One region of the Senimuribacter intestinalis genome, then DNA from elsewhere that is predicted to be linked to it. Evidence: riboswitches for the same ligand, from Rfam matches in the RefSeq annotation. Region 1 holds a riboswitch; the other holds the start of a gene.
The links. Region 1 has a riboswitch for thiamine pyrophosphate ahead of thiT (energy-coupled thiamine transporter ThiT). Riboswitches for the same ligand answer to the same signal wherever they lie in the genome.

Region 1 (3,677 bases):
TTGCTTGCGGATTTCATATCCATATCGTAACCGTTGTTGATAGCGGTTTTAGCAGTTGCGATAGCGATAGGAGCCTTAGAAGCGATGGTTTTAGCAACTTTTTCGGCTTCTGCAATTAATTCCTCAGGTGCGGAGATTTTCTCAACCAAACCGATTCTATACGCTTCAGAAGCAGGAATCATTTCAGCGGTCATAATCAGGTATTTTGCCATGCCTTTGCCGACCAGTCTAGCAAGTCTTTGGGTGCCACCAAATCCCGGAATAATGCCAAGACCAACTTCCGGCTGACCGAATTTGGCTTTTTCTGAGGCGATTCTGATGTCACATGCCATGGCGAGTTCGCAGCCACCGCCGAGAGCAAATCCGTTGACTGCAGCGATTACAGGCTTTTCGATGTTTTCAATCAGGTTCATTACTTTGTGACCCATAATCATCATCTGGCGACCTTCCAAGGCAGTGAGCTGGTGCATCTGCGCAATATCAGCGCCTGCAACAAAGGCTTTGCCTTCGCCAGTTAAAATAACTGCCAGAACGTCTTTATCTGTTTCAATTTTGGTGAAAGCGTCATAAAGCTCAGTAAGTACATCCATGTTCAGCGCGTTCATTGCTTTCGGTCTGTTAATGGTAACGTAAGCAATATTTTCTTTTATTTCGTATTTGATGTTCTCGTACATGTTTTTTCTCCTTCTTACATATATAGAAAAATAGTCCTTGTTAATAATATAACACTTTATAAGCTCTTTTTCAACCCTTCAAAAGCGTTCTTCACAGGAGAAAGTGAAATAATTATCAATGTCAGGATTCCTTCAGCGGCAAGATAGGTGAAATTATACCATAAAGACCAAGTAACCGCGTTAAATCCTTCAGGTGCATAGCTGCCGAAGAAGACAATGCCGGAGAGGGCTGCACAGATATAACGCACGAAGAGTCCCAGCACGTAGCCTTTTGCAAGACCGTTTTTCTTATCCTTAAATACGCCGGCAAGTCCCAGAGCGCCAAAAGCGAAGGGATAATCCACAAGAAGCTGCACGGGGTGAATGACGTAAGGGCTGAACAGCAGATTCAAAAGTCCCACGACAAAGCCACAGATGACGCCTCGGCGGGTCCCCAGAAAATAGCCGCAGAGGGCGAGGGGAAGCATGGAAAATACCGTAACCGTTCCGCCAAATGGCATTTCAAAGAGTTTCAGCTGTCCAAGCCCCAGTGCCAGCGCAGCGAGCAGGGCGGAAATCGTCAGTGCCTTTGCATCAGGCTTTTGTGATTTGTTTTCCCGTTCTTCCTTGGACGGAATTAGAATTAAAGCAAAAAATACGACAATCACGGCGATGATGACGACGTGACCAATGGTGGATTCAAAGAATCCCTGCATGTTTTTGAACATAAAAATACCTCCATCTTGTAAATGATTGGAGGGGAACTGAACCTGGCATATGTGATATAATCAATGCTTCCCTACGGCAGTACTAACTGCATCAGGTGTTGAGGGTCTGGCTGCGCCCGCAGGCTGACAGTCATTCTCAGCAAAAGCTCCCCTAGCGAATACAATAATAAGGATAGTGCGATTTTTCCATTTTGTCAATGGTTAATTTTACAGGTCTTTGGACAGAATAATGAGAAGCATGCCGTCCGTAAAAGAAACTGTAGCAGAATCACAGATAATTTCATTGCTAACACCTAAAGTGGTTTTATTCGTCAGGTGGTGATTCGTTAGTGGATATTTGACACCGCGGAGGGTGACATTTTTTGCATCGTCTCCGTAGCTGATAATACCCAGATAGGTATAGGCGTTTTTTGGAACCGTGTAAGTGCCGGGCGCAACCATAAAGAGGTAATTTTGTCCATCAATAAGGCTAAGACGAATGGTTGTGCCGCAAAATTTTGCAAGCATGCCGATATTGCCCATGGTATGGTCAAAGCGGCCTCCAAGCCCGCCGAGGAGGGTAATATCTTTATAACCTTTGGAAACTGCCAGATCAATGGCAGCTTCGCTATCGGTCATATCCTTTTCCATGGGAAGCTTGATGACATCGCCGGAAGGTACGTTCATGGAATCGTAGTCGCCGATGAGAAAGTCAGGAGAAAGCCCCAGTTTTTGGGCAATAAGCAGGCCGCCGTCGGCACAGATAATCTTATTAAACTCAGAAAAATCAAGGGTCAGACTATCTGTGTGTTCAAGGTGTGAAGTAATAATTAAGGTTTTTTCCATAGGAATTCTCCGATTTCAATTGTATTTATTCTACAGATATTATATAATATTTTTATCGAGTTTAAAATAAGGAGTTTTTATATGTACAATATTATTGTAAGAGAAACCAGTTCTGAAATTCGTGCTATTGCGCGCAGCTCTCTGAAAGGCTGCTGGCCTCAGGTGGCAATCGGTGTGTTTTTGTACTATGTAATGACAATGACAATTCCGGTTATTTTAGGCTATCTAATGCCTTTTGCATCCTACAATTACTATAATACGTTTTTTGAACAATCCATTAGTCTTTCTTATGTAGCCAGACTGTATAATCTAGTGCTGACCGGCGCCTTTGAGCTGGGACTTTGCAGTTTTATGATTGGATTTTTCCGCAGAAAGGAAAGCAATCCAGCAGGCATTTTCAATGGATTTGAGAACTTTCCAAAGGCTTTTTGCCTGTTTGTCGTACAGAATATCTTCATTGCCCTGTGGGCGTTGCTTTTGGTAGTTCCAGGAATTATTGCGGCAATTCGTTACAGTCAGGCATTCTATGTTCTTGCTGATCATCCAGACAAGGGCGTTATGGAATGTATCGAGGAGAGCAAACGTATGATGAATGGCAACAAGGGCAAGTTTTTCTGCCTGATGCTGTCCTTTATCGGCTGGGCAATTCTGGCCGCAATTCCGAGCGCATTTATGCCAATAATTCCTGGCATAGTTGGCGAAATTATTGATTTGGTATATTCTATTCCAGTTTTCTTTATGCTGACATATCTTTACGTCACACGAGTGGTATTTTACGATTTAGCCAGTGGTCATCTGGTTGCAAAGTCAGAGCCTTCGCCGGAAGATAGCTATTACTTCTAATAATGATTATAAAGAGCGCTTTCTTAGGAAGGCGCTTTTTCAGTTGGAACAAGTGACAAGGGTTCCTTCATATGATAGAGAATCAGAAATAGATTGGAGGAATTACATTGTCTATCATACGTCACTATTTCCCTGGCAATAATACGCCAGAGGGATTTTTCTCTTACTACGGATACATTCTTGGACAGCGTGAGGCAAGCCGTATCGTTTGCATTAAAGGCGGTCCCGGCACAGGAAAATCTACTTTTTTAAAGAAGGTGGGCAAAAGACTTTCGGAAGCGGGGGAAAGTGTAGATTTTCTGCATTGCTCTGCAGACGATAATTCCCTGGACGGAATCATTCTGCCAGATAGAAAAATCGCTTTTGTGGACGGTACCAGCCCTCATGTTATAGATCCCATTACGCCGGGAGCTGTTGATTACATCATTAACTTCGGAGAATTCTGGAACGACAAGAAAATCGCAGACTGCAAGGAGGACATCATCCGCTATAACGAAGAATGCTCCGGATGGTACAAAATCGCTTATAATTATCTGGCGGCAGCAAAGAAAATTTACGATAGCATGGCAACCATCTACGATGACGGAATTGAGGTTTCTGAGATTTACAAGTTGGCTGCAGATATCAT
Region 2 (3,677 bases), on a different contig from region 1:
TTTTTACAAACAGGTGCTGTAATTTTATCTGTCAGCACAATTACCTTGGCACCCTTCTTTAAAGCGATTTCAAGCACTGTCATTGCCATCTCCGCATATCTTGGAAAACTACTTAAAATGAGACAATCATCCTCTGTAATATCCACTATGGTCTCAAGGGCACTGGACTCAGCCTCATCAATAATTCGCACATCAGAAAAAACATCACTCAGTGCACGTAAGATATGCACTACTGATACAGACCCACGAAAGCCTGTGATGAATCTACGATTGGCTGAAAGAATCAAATCACTTGCACGTTCAAATGACTGTATACCATTTCTCTCAAAAATACTTTCCAAATTTTCCTGCATGTTATGCAACATTTGTTCATATAAGTTTTCCGATAAAATGATAGAACGCTTTTTGTCAAACCGTTTGTATGGGGGCATACTGTTCACGCCTCCATTATGCTTGATGTCCTCCTTCATAAAATCAACAATAAAACTCTGCATATCACTGTACCCGGTGAATCCCAGTTTTTTCGCCGTTCTTATGACAGATGCATCACTGGTTCCAATTAATCTTCCTAGTTCTAGCGCCGAGGTCAGACAAACATTATAATAATGCTCGGAAATATACTCGGCAATTTTACTTTCCGTTGCGGTCAGCTTTGCTTTTTTAATTCTGGAATCAATTCCCTTATTCATAGAAGCTCCTGTAGTGTATACAACAAAATATCGATAAATTGTTTTCATCGTCAGTATAAATTCTGTCGTGTTTGTTGTAAATATAAAAATTCAAAATTTTTAAACTCTATATTTTTATAGTATTTTCCCCATTTAATCTCAAAAACACGCATCCTTTGCTCTTATATTATTTCACTTATTCGGATATTCAATCGTTTTGTAGCGGTTGTAGTGCAACAAAAAACAGCCACTCCACGGTGACTGTTTTTCTAACTTTAATTCTTTTAATTACAATATATCAATATGCTCTCCTGCCAGTGCCTTGTTCATACTGCGCACAGCGCAGAATTTTCCGCACATGGAGCAGGTATCCTCATGCTCTGGTTTTCGTTCTTCACGGATTGCCTTCGCTGTTTCCGGGTCAATGGCACATGCCCACTGTGCCTCCCAATCCAGTTCTCGTCTTGCATCCGCCATGCGGTCGTCCATTTCACGAGCGCCGCGAACGCCCTTTGCGATATCCCCTGCGTGGGCTGCGATTTTGGAAGCGATAATCCCCTGTTTTACGTCTTCCACGTTTGGCAGAGCTAAGTGCTCTGCTGGAGTTACATAGCAGAGAAAAGCTGCGCCGGAAGCTGCTGCGATAGCCCCGCCGATAGCAGAGGTAATATGATCGTAACCCGGGGCAATATCTGTAACAATCGGACCCAGCACATAAAATGGTGCGCCGCTGCAGATGGTCTGTTGCAGCTTCATATTCGCCGCAATCTGATCCATCGGCATATGTCCAGGTCCTTCTACCATTACCTGCACATCTTTTTCCCAGGCACGCTTTGTCAGTTCACCCAGACGCACCAGCTCTTCAATCTGGCAGACATCGGATCCATCGGCAAGACAGCCTGGACGGCAGGCATCTCCCAGAGAAATAGTTACGTCGTACTCTCTACAGATATCCAAAATTTCATCAAAGTACTCGTAAAACGGGTTTTCCTCACCGGTCATAGTCATCCATGCAAAGACCAGAGAGCCGCCGCGGGAAACAATATTCATCTTCCGCTTATGCTTTTTGATCTGATCGATGGTCTTTCGGGTAATGCCGCAGTGCAGCGTTACAAAATCCACGCCGTCTTCTGCGTGCAGTCTCACTACATCGATAAAATCTTTCGCAGTCAGCGTATCCAGATCCCGCTGGTAATGAATCACGCTGTCATAGATCGGCACCGTTCCAATCATGGCAGGGCATTCCGCTGTCAGTTTGCGGCGAAAAGGAATTGTATCTCCGTGAGAAGATAAATCCATGATGGCATGGGCGCCCATATGAACCGCCGCCATGACCTTTTCCAACTCTACGTTCATATCCTTGCAGTCTCTGGAGACACCCAGGTTTACGTTTATTTTCGTCTGCAGCATAGAACCGACTCCCTCCGGATCGATACATTTGTGATTTTTATTGGCGCAAATCGCCACTTTGCCAGACGCCACAAGAGGCATCAGTTCCTCGTTCGTCATGCGCTCTTTCTTTGCTACAATTTCAAGTTCAGGCGTCACGATACCTTTGCGTGCAGCTTCCATCTGTGTTGCATATGCTCTCATTTTCGTTTTTCCTCCTTACGTATCTTCGGACATCTGCAGCCGCCGCAAAAAAACAAACTGCCAATGTCCCCGCAGGTCCATTGGCAGTAAATCGTCCATATTTCCCTACGTTGGCATTATCCAAATCAGGTTGCAGGTCGAAGCAGTATCAGCTCCCTCTCAGCCCATTACTATGAGCTCCCTTTTTTATATTTATATATTTATCTTAGCACTGTATCTTACAAATTGCAAGAAATTCTTTACAATCTGATGCGGTGGCACGCGACTGCGGTATGCGTTACGCAGCTCGCCATCCGCAAGACGCATTTATCAGCCGCACTTAGAAAATCCACAGTTTCTGCAGATCACACAGCCGCCTTCATGTTCCACTACACTTCCGCATTCCGGGCAAGCATGAATCTCACTGGCAGATGCTGGTACTTTCTGGCTCTGCTGTGCAGGTACTGCTGCAGCAGTTGGTGCTGCCGACGCTGCGGTTTCACCTGACTGTTCCTCAATAATCTTAGAAACTTTCATAATCACCCTTGCGATAGCGTCTGGACAGGATGTGCAGCCCATACCCTGCTGTCTGATGGTAGACGGACATCTGATTCCCTTCAGCTGATCATAAACTTCCTGAATAGAGATACCGCTGCGCAGCGCTACCGATACCAATCTCGCTGTAGCTTCGCTCTGGCTTGGGCAGCCGCCGGCTTTTCCCGTACTGGTAAACACTTCGCAAATGCCGTTTTCGTCGTAGTTGGTCGTCACATAAAGGCTTCCGCAGCCGATTTTCATCTTTTCTGTAAAGCCGCGGGTTACGTCAGGACGCGGACGCGGTTCGATATGACCGTAGCGTTCCTCCTGGCAGGTCGGGCAAGCTGCCGCAGTCTGCGCAGATGCACCTTCTCTGTTTACCTTGCCGATATTAAGTACCTGCTCTTCTCTGCTGCCGTCACGATAAATAGTCACACCCTTGCAGCCTTCTTTGTATGCCAGAAGATATGCCTCTCGCACTTCGTTTCTGGTGGCTTCCTTAGGGAAGTTTACAGTCTTTGAAACGGCGTTGTCCGTATGGCGCTGGAAAGCTGCCTGCATTTTAATGTGGTCAATCGGCTTGATATCGTGTGAGCAAACGAAAACATCGCGCACTTCCTGCGGGATTTCCTCACAGTGAGCGATAGTTCCCTCTGATGCAATTCTGCGAAGCAGTCTATCACTATAAAGCCCCAGTTCTTTCAATTTCTCTGTTAGAACCGGATTCACCTCAATCATCTCTGTGCCATCCATAATATTGCGGATAAATGCGTAGGCGAAGACTGGTTCTACACCGGAAGAACATCCGCCGATGATAGAAAGCGTACCGGTCGGAGCAATGGTAGTCACCGTCGCATTTCTCATAGCCGCCCCATCCTTTAAAGTGCTGACCGAGAATAA

Region 2: another riboswitch for thiamine pyrophosphate. It lies ahead of thiC (phosphomethylpyrimidine synthase ThiC); the one in region 1 lies ahead of thiT (energy-coupled thiamine transporter ThiT).

Annotation. Positions count from the first base shown of each region.
Region 1 covers NZ_CALPCF010000019.1:4,260-7,936, forward strand. Annotated here, with positions in the region: gene NFR88_RS13325 (enoyl-CoA hydratase-related protein) at 1-674, opposite strand, end outside; gene thiT (energy-coupled thiamine transporter ThiT) at 731-1,381, opposite strand; TPP riboswitch at 1,433-1,544, opposite strand; gene NFR88_RS13335 (thiamine diphosphokinase) at 1,589-2,206, opposite strand; gene NFR88_RS13340 (DUF975 family protein) at 2,288-3,049, shown strand; gene NFR88_RS13345 (ATPase) at 3,157-3,677, shown strand, end outside.
Region 2 covers NZ_CALPCF010000002.1:105,116-108,792, reverse strand. Annotated here, with positions in the region: gene NFR88_RS02495 (MurR/RpiR family transcriptional regulator) at 1-737, opposite strand, end outside; gene thiC (phosphomethylpyrimidine synthase ThiC) at 957-2,261, opposite strand; TPP riboswitch at 2,346-2,455, opposite strand; gene NFR88_RS02485 (vitamin B12-dependent ribonucleotide reductase) at 2,571-3,677, opposite strand, start outside.